DNA from 3 places in the Pseudomonas sp. S07E 245 genome. Region 1 is predicted to be linked to each of the others. Evidence: predicted binding sites of a transcription regulator. Region 1 holds the regulator's gene; each other region holds the start of a gene.
The links. Region 1 encodes sigma-54, which starts transcription at its own class of promoters, with help from an activator protein. Its sites were predicted from a motif close to ANTGGCATNNANNTTGCTNT; they were not measured.
Positions count from the first base shown of each region.

Region 1 (4,454 bases):
CTGAGTGCTCGCGGATTTCCGGCTTCCAGTACGGATTGGGCAGGCAGCGCACGTCGAACACCAGGTCGGCGTCTACCGGCATGCCCCGCTTGAAGCCAAACGACTCAACTAAAAACGCCGTACCCGGCTCGGGTTGGTTGAGCAGGCGCAGCTTGATCGAATCGCGTAGCTGGTAAAGGTTGAGGTTGGTGGTATCGATCTTCAGGTCGGCAAGGTCGGCAATCGGCCCGAGCATATCGCTCTCGACCCGAATGGCTTCGGCCAGCGAGCGATTGGCGTTGGTCAGTGGGTGACGGCGGCGCGTTTCGGAGAAGCGCTTGAGCAGGGTGTCTTCGTCAGCGTCCAGGTACAGCACATCGCACTGGATGTGCCGTGCGCGGGCATCCTCGAGCAGCTCGGGGAAGCGTGACAGATGGCCTGGCAGGTTGCGCGCATCAATCGAGACAGCAACCTTGGGCTGCATCAGCTCGGTATTGATCAACGCGTTTTCAGCCAGCTGCGGCAGCAACCCGGCGGGCAGGTTGTCGATGCAGTAGAAGCCATTGTCTTCCAGCACGGCAAGTGCAGTGCTCTTGCCGGAGCCAGAGCGGCCGCTGACGATGATCAGGCGCATGCTCAGCTCCCGTTTTGCACGTCCAGGACGACCTGGTACAAGGCCTTGTTGTCTCTCGCAGCGCGCAGACGCTTACGCACATCTTCGCGATCGAGCATGCTGGCAATCTGGCGCAACAGCTCAAGGTGAGCATCGGTGGCAGCTTCGGGCACCAGCAGGACGAACAGCAGGTCCACGGGGGCGCCATCGATGGCGTCGAAATCGATTGGATGATCCAGGTGGAGCAGGGCGCTGACCGGATTGGCGCAGCCCTTGAGGCGGCAGTGCGGAATGGCGATGCCATTGCCGAACCCGGTGGAGCCCAGTTTTTCGCGGGCGATCAGCTTCTCGAAGACTTCTTGCTGGTCGAGCTCGCTGACTTCGCTGGCTACGACCTTGGCGATTTCTTCGAGGGCGCGTTTCTTACTGCTGACGCCCGGCACGTTCACCAGGGAACGGCCGGGGGTCAGGATGGTTTCAAGTCGGATCATGGATGAGGGGGATCAGCGAGCAGCTGCACCTTGCAGGAGACTTTGCTGTTTTTCCTTGTGTTTTTTCAGTTGGCGGTCGAGCTTGTCAGCCAAATTGTCGATGGCTGCATACATGTCTAGATCTTCGGCATTGGCAACCACTTCGCCGCCCGGAATCTGCAGAGTCGCTTCGATCTTCTGCTGCAGTTTCTCGACTTTCATGATCACCGTAACGTTGGTGATCTTGTCAAAGTGCCCTGCGAGTCTCTTCAGCTTCTGCTCGACGTAGTCGCGCAGTGGTGGGGTTACTTCTACATGGTGTCCACTGATGTTGACTTGCATACAGCTTCTCCTTTGTTGCCCGTGCATAAAGAGGCAGGTCTTGCACCTGCCACAAAAACGCTGTGGCACATCCCGGGGCTACATCAGTCGCTTGCGTTCACTCGACGGTGCTATGCCGAGCGACTCGCGGTACTTGGCGACGGTGCGACGGGCTACCTGGATGCCTTGTGCCTCCAGTAAACCAGCGATCTTGCTGTCACTCAATGGCTTTTTCTGATTTTCCGCTGCAACCAGTTTCTTGATGATCGCGCGGATCGCCGTGGACGAGCATTCACCGCCTTCGGAGGTGCTGACGTGGCTCGAGAAAAAGTATTTCAACTCAAAGATGCCACGCGGAGTGTGCATGTACTTCTGGGTGGTGACGCGGGAGATGGTCGACTCATGCATGCCCACTGCTTCGGCGATGTCATGCAGCACCAACGGTTTCATCGCCTCGTCGCCGTACTCGAGAAAATCGCGCTGGTGCTCGACGATCTGCGTGGCGACCTTCATCAAGGTCTCGTTGCGGCTCTGCAGGCTCTTGATGAACCAGCGCGCTTCCTGCAACTGGTTGCGCATGAAGGTGTTGTCGGCGCTGGTATCGGCGCGGCGGACAAAGCCTGCATATTGCGGGTTGACCCGCAGGCGCGGCATGGCCTCCTGGTTCAGCTCGACCAGCCAGCGGTCGGTGTCCTTGCGCACGATCACGTCAGGCACCACGTACTCCGGCTCGCTCGACTCGATCTGCGAACCAGGCCGCGGATTGAGGCTCTGCACCAGCTCGATGACCTGCCGCAGCTCGTCTTCCTTGAGCTTCATACGGCGCATCAGCTGGCTGTAGTCGCGGCTGCCGAGCATATCGATGAAGTCGCTGACCAGGCGCTTGGCCTCGGTCAACCAAGGCGTATTGGCCGGCAACTGACGCAGCTGCAGCAGCAGGCACTCGCCCAGGTTGCGTGCGGCAACGCCGGCGGGTTCGAACTGTTGAATACGGTGCAGCACGGCCTCGACTTCATCGAGCTCTATGTCGAGCTCCGGGTCAAAGCCTGCGCAGATTTCTTCGAGGGTGTCTTCCAGATAGCCTTGCTGGTTGATGCTGTCGATCAGCGTTACTGCAATCAGGCGATCGGTATCGGACATCGGCGCCAGGTTCAGTTGCCACAGCAAGTGGCTTTGCAGGCTCTCGCCAGCAGAGGTGCGGGTGGTGAAGTCCCACTCGTCATCGTCGTTGCTGGGCAGGCTGCTGGCGCTGGTCTGGTAGACATCTTCCCAGGCGGTGTCGACCGGTAGTTCGTTGGGAATGCGCTCGTTCCAGTCGCCTTCTTCAAGGTTCTGACTGGCGGCGCTGCCTTCCTGCAGGCTGCCATCCTGAAAACCGCTGTCCTGGAAGCTGTTCTCCAGGTTTTCGGCGCTTGGCTTGCTTTCGGCACTGTCGGCCAGCGGGTCGCTGTTGTCGAAGTCTTCGCCATCTTCCTGGCGTTCGAGCATCGGGTTGGATTCCAGCGCTTCCTGAATTTCCTGTTGGAGGTCCAGGGTCGAGAGCTGAAGCAGACGAATGGCCTGTTGCAACTGCGGGGTCATCGTCAGTTGCTGGCCCATTTTTAGGACGAGCGATGGTTTCATAGCTTGGGCTTAATACCTTGTCCGCCGGCGCATCTGCGCCATCCACTACACGAAGGGCGCCGCGGCGCCAATTTCAAGCAAGTTATATGCCTTAATTTGTAGCGTTTGCCTAGAGCACTGTAACACTTAAGCTGTTTTAGCTTGCTGCTGCCAGTGCCCAGGCAAGGGCCTCAGAGCCGGAACTCGTGGCCCAGGTAGACTTCCTTGACCAGATCGTTGGCCAGAATGGTCTCGGCATCGCCTTCGGCGATCAGTTGACCATCGTTGACGATGTAGGCTGTCTCACAGATATCCAGCGTCTCGCGGACGTTGTGGTCGGTGATCAACACACCGATACCCTTGGCCTTGAGGTGATGAATGATCTGCTTGATGTCACCTACCGAGATCGGGTCGACGCCAGCGAACGGTTCATCCAGCAGAATGAACTTGGGTGCGGTGGCCAGGGCGCGGGCAATCTCGACACGGCGGCGTTCGCCACCGGAAAGGCTCATGCCGAGGTTGTCGCGGATGTGGCTGATATGGAATTCCTGCAGCAGGCTTTCCAGCTCCTTGCGACGGCCGTCACGGTCGAGTTCCTTGCGCGTTTCGAGGATCGCCATGATGTTGTCGGCAACCGACAGCTTGCGGAAAATCGACGCTTCCTGCGGCAGGTAGCCAATCCCGGCACGGGCGCGGCCGTGCATGGGTTGGTAGCTGACGTCATTGTTGTCGATCAGCACGCGGCCTTGATCGGCCTGAACCAGGCCGACGATCATGTAGAAGCAGGTGGTCTTGCCGGCACCGTTGGGGCCGAGCAAGCCGACGATCTGGCCGCTGTCGATCGACAGGCTGACGTCGCGAACCACCTGGCGGCCCTTGTAGCTCTTGGCCAGATGCTGGGCTTTGAGAGTCGCCATTTACTCGGCCTTCTTCTTCGGCTGGATCACCATGTCGATGCGCGGACGCTTGGTCGTGGCGGCGCCACCGGCATTGCCTGCGGTTGCGACCTGCGACTTGGTGTTGTAGACGATCTTCTCGCCTTCGGTGGTGTTGCTTTCATTCTCGACCTTGGCGCGGTCGGTCAGAATCACCGTGTCTTTTTGCGCCTGGTATTGAATGGTCACGGCCCAGCCTTTCATCTTGTCGGGCTTGGCGGCGTCCTGCTGTTGCTCGAAGTAGGCCAGGTTGCCCACCGAAGTCACCACGTCGATGTCGCCATTGGCGGCACGGGTCATGGTCACGGTGTTGCCTTTGATCATCATCGAGCCTTGGGTGATGATCACGTCGCCGCGGTAGGTAGCTACGCCTTGTTTGTCATCCAGGTGAGCGTCGTCGGCCTGGATACGAATTGGCTGGTCACGATCGTTCGGCAGGGCCAAGGCGCTCGCGCTTCCCAGTGCTGCGCTCAGGCTGAGCAAAAAAGGGAGGGTTTTAACGAGCCTCATACTGTCCTCTTACGTTGGACAGCA
Region 1 is NZ_CP080625.1:43,546-47,999, forward strand. It holds gene rapZ (RNase adapter RapZ) at 1-613, opposite strand, end outside; gene ptsN (PTS IIA-like nitrogen regulatory protein PtsN) at 616-1,083, opposite strand; gene hpf (ribosome hibernation-promoting factor, HPF/YfiA family) at 1,096-1,404, opposite strand; gene K3F44_RS00230 (RNA polymerase factor sigma-54) at 1,483-3,006, opposite strand; gene lptB (LPS export ABC transporter ATP-binding protein) at 3,177-3,902, opposite strand; gene lptA (lipopolysaccharide transport periplasmic protein LptA) at 3,903-4,430, opposite strand; gene lptC (LPS export ABC transporter periplasmic protein LptC) at 4,417-4,454, opposite strand, start outside.

Region 2 (4,454 bases), 2.5 Mb from region 1:
CGCAGGGCCATGGCCACGCTGTCCTGCACGCCGTAGCGGCACCAGGTGCTGCCGACGCAGGATTTGACCGTACGCGTCGACTTGCCATAAGCGTGACCGGTCTCGAAGCCTGCAGCGATCAGCTCGCCCCATATCAGCGGCAGTTCGTGCAACTGCGCGCCGAACAGGTCGATGCGCTGACCGCCGGTGATCTTGGTATAGAGGTCGTATTTTTTCGCCACCTGGCCGATCACGATCAGCTTGTCCGGGGTTATCTCGCCACCGGGAATGCGCGGCACCACCGAGTAGGTGCCGTTTTTCTGCATGTTGGCCATGAAGGTGTCGTTGGTGTCCTGCAGCGGCACCAGCGCGGCGTCCATGATCGGCTGGTTCCAGCACGAGGCCAGGATCGAACCCACCGCCGGTTTGCAGATGTCACAGCCGACATGGCCTTCGCCGTGACGCTCGAGCAGCTCATTGAAAGTGCGGATGCCCTCGACCCGGACCAGCCCATAAAGCTCCTGGCGGGTATAGCCGAAGTGCTCGCACAGGCTCTTGTCGACGGTGACCCCTCGGGCAGTCAACTCGTGCTCGAAGACCTGCTTGAGCAGCGCCGCGCAACCGCCGCAACCGCTGGCCGCCTTGGTGCAACTCTTGACCGCGGCGAGGTCGCTGCAGCCGCTGTCGATGGCCGCACAGACCGCGCCCTTGCTGACGTTGTGGCAGGAGCAGATGGTCGCCGTATCGGGCAAGGCATCGGCACCCAGCGCCGGCGCGCCGCCGCCCTGCGGCAGGATCAGCGTGGCCGGATCAGCTGGCAGGGCAATGCCGTTCTGGCAGTACTGCAGCAGGGTGTCGTAGTAGCTGTTGTCACCGACCAGCACCGCGCCGAGCACGTGCTTGCCGCTGGCATCGACCACCAGCCGGCGATAGGCCGCGTTGGCCTCGTCGATGAAGCGGTAACTGCGCGCGCCTGGAGTCGCGCCGTGGGCGTCGCCGATCGAGCCGACATCGACTCCAAGCAGCTTGAGTTTGGTTGACATGTCGGCGCCGGTGAACGGGGTGGACGTTTCACCAAGCAACAGCGCAGCAAGGTTGCGCGCCATGCTGTAACCGGGCGCGACCAGGCCGAACACGCTGCCATTCCACGAGGCGCACTCGCCGATGGCGAAGATCTGCGGGTCGCTGCTGCGGCAATCGTGGTCGATCGCCACTCCGCCACGCGCACCAGTCTCCAGGCCGCAGGCGCGGCCGAGGGCGTCTTGTGCGCGGATACCGGCAGAGAACACGATCAGGTCGGTTTCAAGATACTCGCCACCGTCGAAATTCATTCGATAGCGGTACTCACTGCCGGAGCTGATCGACTGGGTGGCGCGTGACACATGCACCCCCACGCCCAGCGCCTCGATCTGCGCCTTCAATGCCGCGCCGCCTTCGCTGTCGAGCTGCACCGGCATCAAGCGCGGCGCGAACTCCACCACGTGTGCTTCCAGGCCCAGCGACTTCAAGGCGTTGGCCGCCTCGAGGCCCAGCAAGCCGCCACCGACCACCACACCCCGGCGGCTGCCGCTGGCGGCGGCGCGAATGGCGTCAAGGTCATCCAGGGTGCGATAGACCAGCCGCGACGTGCCGCTGGAGCCTTCGACTGGCGGCACGAACGGATAAGAGCCGGTGGCCAGGACCAACTGGTCGTAGCCATAACGGCCCTCTGCGGTGACCACTTCACAGCGCTCGCGATCGATCTCGAGCACGCCCTCGCCGAGGTGCAGGTGCACGCCGTGGCGATCGTAGAAATCCGCCTCGCACATGGCCAGCGCTTCGCTGTCGCTGCCGGCGAAGTACTCTGAGAGATGTACGCGATCGTAGGCGCGCTGACGCTCCTCGCCGAATACGCGCACCTCGAAGCGCGCCAATGCGCCGCGCTCGACCAGTTGCTCGACGCAGTGATGGCCGACCATGCCGTTGCCGACGATGACCAGTCGCTGAAGTTGTCCGCCGTTCGCTGTTGCCTGCATAGCCGATCCTCGATCACGGGTTGGCGGGGTTGGCCGCCGCAAAGACAAAAAAAAACGCCTGGAGCCGAAGCTCCAGGCGCCTTTGCCTGTTCTCATCTGGGTGAGGCCCCTGATTGATCGCCGTTGATCAGTGGGGCGTGTTGTAGATGGGTCAAAGCAGGGACTGTGCCAATTATTGGGCGATGGCTTTGGCCGGGGCTCGACGCTTGCGCGAACGGGTAGTGGCGAGAAAGTCGATGCGCCGCCTATGGGGGATTTTCGACTCGTCTTGGTGCACGTGTCCCCATCCTGGGGCACGGCGCCGCGGTGGCAAGGCTGGGTGCCATGGGGATATGCTGCAGCCTGATTCAAGCGAGGTCTTTGAAGCGCCAATGTCCCAAGTCATCCTCAAGACAGCCGAACAACTCGAGCTGATGCGCCGCGCCGGCCAGTTGCTGGCGCAGGTGTTTGCCGAACTCGACGGCTTCATCCGCCCCGGCGTGACCACGATGCAGATCAACGACCACGCCGAGGCGTTCATCGTCCAGACCCTGCGCGCCCGGCCGGCCAGCAAGGGCCAATACGGTTTCCCCTATTCGCTGAACACTTCGGTCGATCACGTCGTCTGTCACGGCATGCCCAAGGCTGACGAAGTGCTCGCTGAAGGCTCGATCGTCAACGTCGACATCACCCTGGAACAAGGCGGTTATATTGCCGACTCGTCGAAGATGTACCGCATCGGCGCGATCAGCGCTGAAGCCGAGCGGTTGGTAGAAACCACTTATGACGCGCTCTGGCGCGGCATCGAGCAAGTTCGCCCGGGGGCCACTCTGGGCGACATCGGCCACGCCATTCAGAGCACCGCCGAAGCGGCTGGCTACAGCGTAGTACGTGAATACTGTGGCCATGGCATCGGCCAGCAGATGCACGAAAAACCGGAAATCCTCCACTTCGGCCAACGCGGCATGGGCATGAAGCTCAAGCCTGGCATGGTCTTCACCATCGAGCCGATGATCAACCAGGGCGCGCGCGGCACCCGCGAGCTGAAAGATGGCTGGACGGTGATCACCCGCGACGGCGCGCTGTCGGCGCAGTGGGAACACACCGTTGCGGTCACTGCTGACGGTTATGAAGTGCTGACCCTGCGCGAGGAAGAACGTCTGGCCGGAAAAACGGTCAGCTGAAGCGCCATCCCGAGCAGGCCATTTGCCGCCGTGCTGGCCGCTATTTACAATCGCCACCCGCAAGGCCGGCCGTCCTCTCTGTTCTGCGCCGGCCCAGGAGTCCGTGTCATGGAAGAAACCGCGCAGCATTGGCTGCATGCCTTGTCCGCACCGATGGCTGCCCTCAACGGTGCCAGCTACACCGCGCCGGACTATCACGAGGGCGACGACCAGAGCGACCTCGAACGCTGGTGGGGCATCAGCAACCGTGCGCAGTTGCTGGACATGCTCGGTATGGCTGACAACGGCCACGCCACCGAGCTGTCCGAAGCCTACTGGCAGTTCCAGCGCTGCTTGCCCAGCCAGTGGCGAGCGCTGCTCGAGCGCCTGCCCGAACGGGACCGGATCAAGTACCAGTACGCCGCCCGCACCTACCCGGACTGCGGCCCCGGCGGCACCCGCGCCTGGGACCTGGGGCGGATGAGCTTTCTGCTGCGCGCCGGGCTGAAAAAGTCCTACATCACTGCCGAAGAAAGCCTCTACCTGCATTACCGCCTGGCCTTGCGTGCCCGCCATTACTACAACAGCTGGGACGGCTACCTGGCCGGCTACCTGTTCGGCAAGGCGCTGTGGAACGTCTCTGACAGCAGCGACCAGGCACTCGCCGCCGAACTCGAACGCCAGGGCAACGAGCACTGGAACCGCTGCATCCTGCTCAACCTGCGCCTGGGTGCCAGCGAGCTGCTGGCCAGCCTCAGCTGGGATCTGCCATTACCTGAACCGGAACGCCCGGCATCGCTGGAAGAGGACTGCTGGTCATGAGTTGCTGGATACGCCTTGGCCTGGAACCGACCCAGGACCTCAATCTGATCCGCCAGGCCTACCGCGGCCTGCTGCCGGCACATCATCCGGAAACTGACCCGCAAGGTTTCCAGGCGCTGCGCGAGGCCTACGAACAAGCGCTGCGCCTGGCCCGTGAAAGCGAGGCCGACGCCGCGCCAGTGGTCGAAGCCGAAGCCAGAGCTGACGAGATGTCAGGCGCATTGCGCGGTTTTCACCGGTTGCTGGAAGACCCCACCCTGCGTTTCGATCCCGCCGCCTGGCAGGGCTACATCGCCGAGCTCGACGAACTGCCGTTGGACGAACTGGAACAACTGAGCTGGCAGCTGCTGCATGAACTGCGCAGCTGCGGGCCGATTTCGCACCGCTGCGCCGGCCTGCTGGCACAGCGCCTGGGTTGGGCTGAACAGTTGCTGCGCCTGCAAGACCCGCAGGAGGTCGAAGCATTCCTCCAGCGCCTGAGCGAACCCGATCCATT
Region 2 is NZ_CP080625.1:2,918,439-2,922,892, forward strand. It holds gene nirB (nitrite reductase large subunit NirB) at 1-1,994, opposite strand, end outside; gene map (type I methionyl aminopeptidase) at 2,366-3,157, shown strand; gene K3F44_RS13470 (DUF1266 domain-containing protein) at 3,266-3,958, shown strand; gene K3F44_RS13475 (J domain-containing protein) at 3,955-4,454, shown strand, end outside.
Region 2: a site for sigma-54 is predicted at 2,148-2,167, ahead of nirB (nitrite reductase large subunit NirB). Genes of this name have one in related genera too.

Region 3 (4,454 bases), 2.5 Mb from region 1:
CTCCGGCAGCAATGCGCGGCCAGCCGGAACGAATCAGCACCGCTGCGGCGAGGTTTTCCTTGAGCGGCGCGGCGCCCTGCTGCAGGCGATAGCCGCGCTGGTGCAGGCTGTGCCCAGAGAGGTCGAGCGAGAGGATCGCTTCACCACGATCCAGGCGCAGGTGCACACGCATGTCCGGATTCAGCTTGTCGACCGACGGGCGCAGGCCGTCTTTGTCGCGCAGCTTGTCGACGATGGCGTCCTTGACCTTCAGCGCACCAAAGTGGGTGTTGTCGATGCCCGAGCCATGCCCGCTGAACTCCACGGCCAGCGAGCCATCGGCGAGCAGATGATCCTGCCATTCGACGGCATTGACGCCGTCGTAGAGGTCATCGGCATTTTTCATCGCAAAACGTTTGAGCACCAGCAGTACGCGGTTGCCCAAGCGGGACCACAGGCACAAGCGGTAGGCGGTTTCCATGTCGGCCTCGCCACGAATGGCCGAGGTGTGCTCACGCACGTCCTCAAGGCCGAGGCCTCGAGCCTCATCGGCGAGCAGGCCTTCTAGGCCCTTGGGGCAGGTGAGGTAAAGTTCGAAACGGTCCGACATGAGTAATCCAGTGCCTATGGCTATTTGAGTGACGGGACGACGCATCGTCCGTCAGGGTTTTCCCGAGCGCCCTTTTCAGGCGCTCGGGTGGCCTTGCGTGATTCGCGAAGGCCTGGCCGCCCGACAATTGTGCATGCACCCAAGGGTGAAAGCAGCCTTTGATCGTCGAGCAGTACGAAAAATTCTTGCGCCAGGTCATTAAAGTGACCCTTCGTCGCATTTCAAATTAATTCAGCCGTTTTTTGACGACGCTGGCCAAATAGCGGCCAGTGCGGCTAAACCCCGATCACAGCGGGCATTTGCCCAAACAAGGTTGAGTCGCATTTATTTACTTATCACTTCACCTACAGAAACGTTACGTCCTTATGACAAAACGATCATTCACACTGTGACTTTCATTGGTTAGAACTGACCACAGGCCGCTTCGCAACGAAACGGCACTTCAAGCTCGCCACGCCGGCAGCGAGCGCAAACCGGCAGAAAGATTCTGCCCGGCCTCTGTGAGGCCGACGGGACATTACAGTCAACAAGTGAGGGCAACACCCTATGAGAAGACTTAAGCGTGATCCGTTGGAAAGAGCATATTCACGTGGCTACCAGTATGGGGTCACCGGCAAATCTCGCGAACTTTGCCCTTTCACCCTAGCATCTGTACGTCAGGCCTGGATAAACGGCTGGCGCGAGGGTCGCGGAGATAACTGGGACGGCATGACCGGCACTGCTGGCATTCATAGACTCAACGAAAATCACGCCGTTGGCTGATCAAGGAATCTGAATTCGAGTCACCATGCACGCCCCATCCGGGCGGCGGGCTGCGGCCCAGGGGCCCCTTAAAGGGGCCCTTTTTTATGCCCGCTGATCAGCCCCGTGGCATTGCTGCAATGGCATCGACTGCTTCGCGAATCAGCGCCGGGCCCTTGTAAATGAAGCCCGAATAGATCTGTACCAGGCTGGCACCGGCAGCGATTTTCTCAGCTGCGTGACGGCCTTCGGTGATCCCACCTGCGGCGATGATCGGCATCCGCCCGGCCAACTCCCCTGCCAGCACCTTGACCGTATGGGTACTCTTGGCCAGCACTGGCGCACCCGACAGGCCACCGGCTTCAGCGCCATACGGCAGGCTCTCGACGCCTTCACGGGACAGCGTGGTGTTGGTTGCGATCACTGCATCCATGCCCGACTCCAGCAGCGCCGCAGCTACCAGCGCTGTTTCTTCGTCGGTCATGTCCGGGGCAATCTTGATCGCCAGCGGCACACGCTTGGCATACTCAGTGGCAAGCTGCTCGCGGCGCACCGCAAGTGCATCCAGCAACTGCTTGAGCGAGTCACCGAACTGCAGCGAGCGCAGGCCCGGGGTATTCGGCGAGCTGACATTGACGGTGATGTAGCTGGCGTCGTTGTAGACCTTCTCCAGGCCAATCAGGTAATCGTCGACCGCGCGCTCGACCGGCGTGTCGAAGTTCTTGCCGATGTTGATCCCCAGCACGCCATCGAAGCGCGAGGCACGCACCCGCTCCAGCAGGTGATCGACGCCCAGGTTGTTGAAGCCCATGCGGTTGATGATCGCCGTTGCCTCAGGCAGACGAAACAGCCGCGGCTTGGGGTTGCCCGGCTGCGGGCGTGGCGTCACGGTACCGATTTCGACAAAGCCGAAGCCCAGCTGGGCAAAGCCATCGATGGCCGCGCCGTTCTTGTCCAGACCCGCCGCCAGCCCGACCGGGTTGGCAAAGTTCAAGCCCATCACCGTCACTGGCGATGGCGCCGGCTGCTTGCACAGCAGGCCATTGAGCCCCAGCCGGCCACCGGCACCAATCAGGTCCAGGGACAGGTCGTGGGAGGTTTCCGGAGAAAGCTTGAACAGCAGCTGGCGGGCCAGGTTATACATGGGCGGGCAAGACTCGGGGATGAGTGAGGGGGCGATTATAGCCAGCACGCCGCTGGCGCGACAGGCCTTTGCTGACCGTCTGGCATATGCCTTGCTTCAACAGCAGGCACAGCCTATTCGGTACAGGCGAGGATTTTTGTGAATACAGCTCCCCACGCAACACCTCTGGCCTGGGTCAACGGTAGTGACGCGCCGGAAAAACCCAGCCTCGATATCGGTTTCATGGCCCTTACCGACTGCGCTTCGGTAGTGGTTGCCGCCACTCAGGGCTTCGCCCAGCAGCAAGGCCTGACCCTCAACCTCAAGCGCCAGGCCTCCTGGGCCGGCATGCGTGACAAGCTGGTCAGTGGCGAGCTGGATGCAGGGCATTGCCTGTATGGCCTGATCTACGCCGTGCACCTGGGCATCGGCGGCAGCGCCCGCCGCGATATGGCCGTGCTGATGGGCCTGAACCAGAACGCCCAGGCCATCAACCTGTCACCCGCCCTGCAGCGCAAAGGCGTGACCAGCCCTGAAGCACTGGCAAAACTGGTGCACCAATCAGGGGCGAAGCTGACCTTTGCCCAGACATTTCCTACCGGCACCCACGCCATGTGGCTGTATTACTGGCTGGCCAGCCAGGGCATTCATCCGCTGCACGACGTCGCCAGCGTCGTGGTGCCGCCCGCGCAAATGGTCGCCCATGTACAGGCCGGTCGCATCGATGGCTTCTGCGTCGGCGAACCGTGGTCAGCCCAGGCGGTGGCCGAGGGCCAGGGCTTCACCCTCGCCACCAGCCAGTCGATCTGGCCGGACCACCCGGAAAAGGTCCTTGGCTGCGCGCGAGCGTTTGTCGAGCTGTACCCCAACAGCGCCCGCGCACTGGTCAAGGCGATATTGGCCGCCAGCCAGTTCATCGAGCAGAGCCAGGAGAATCGCCGTAGCACGGCTCATCTACTGAGCGGCAGTGCCTACCTGGATACTGCAGTGGCGACGATTGAACCGCGCCTGCTCGGCGACTATCAGGACGGGCTGGGCAATCACTGGCAGGACCCCCACGCACTGCGCTTTCATGACCAAGGCCGGGCCAACCAGCCCTACCTGTCCGATGGCATGTGGTTCATGACCCAGTTCCGCCGCTGGGGTTTGCTGCGCGAAGACCCCGACTACCTGGCGGTCGCCAACCAGGTGCAGCAGCTAGCCCTGTACCGCGCTGCTGCCGCTGAGCTCGGCTTGCCAGGCGACGTATCAGCGATGCGCAGCAGCCTGTTGATCGACGGTATCCGCTGGGATGGCAGCGACCCGCATGGCTACGCCCGCAGTTTTCACCTGCACGCCATGACACCGGCGCCTAGCGCCCATCTCGCTCGGTGAAGGGGCTGAACATGCTACGGATCCTGTTGATCGACGACACAGAGAAAAAAGTCGGCCGGCTCAAGCTGGCACTGATCGAAGCCGGCTTCGAGGTCATCGAGGCCACGGGCCTGACCATCGACCTGCCTGCCTGCGTCGAAACGGTGCGCCCGGACGTGGTCTTGATCGATACCGAGTCACCGGGGCGTGATGTCATGGAGCAGGTGGTGCTGGTCAGCCGCGATCAGCCGCGGCCGATTGTCCTGTTCACCGACGAACACGACCCGGATGTGATGCGCCAAGCGATCCACGCCGGGGTCAGTGCCTACATCGTCGAGGGCATTCAGAGCAGCCGCCTGCAGCCGATTCTGGATGTAGCGATGGCCCGCTTCGAGAGCGACCAGGCGCTCAAGGCCCAGCTGTTGGCACGCGACCAGCAACTGGCCGAGCGCAAGCGTGTGGAGCATGCCAAGGGCTTGCTGATGAAGATGAAGGACTGCAATGAAGAGCAGGCCTACACCCTCATGCGCCGCCAGGCCATGAGCAAGCAGCAGAAGCTCATCCAGGTGGCGGAGCAGATCATCGCCATGCACGAGTTGCTCGGCTGAAACGGTTGCCTCCCAAGGGGTTGGCCCGGCTTTTGCTCTG
Region 3 is NZ_CP080625.1:2,568,565-2,573,018, forward strand. It holds gene rlmKL (bifunctional 23S rRNA (guanine(2069)-N(7))-methyltransferase RlmK/23S rRNA (guanine(2445)-N(2))-methyltransferase RlmL) at 1-589, opposite strand, end outside; gene rmf (ribosome modulation factor) at 1,136-1,351, shown strand; gene K3F44_RS11910 (quinone-dependent dihydroorotate dehydrogenase) at 1,449-2,474, opposite strand; gene K3F44_RS11915 (CmpA/NrtA family ABC transporter substrate-binding protein) at 2,613-3,827, shown strand; gene K3F44_RS11920 (ANTAR domain-containing response regulator) at 3,839-4,414, shown strand.
Region 3: a site for sigma-54 is predicted at 2,553-2,572, ahead of K3F44_RS11915 (CmpA/NrtA family ABC transporter substrate-binding protein). Genes of this name have one in related genera too.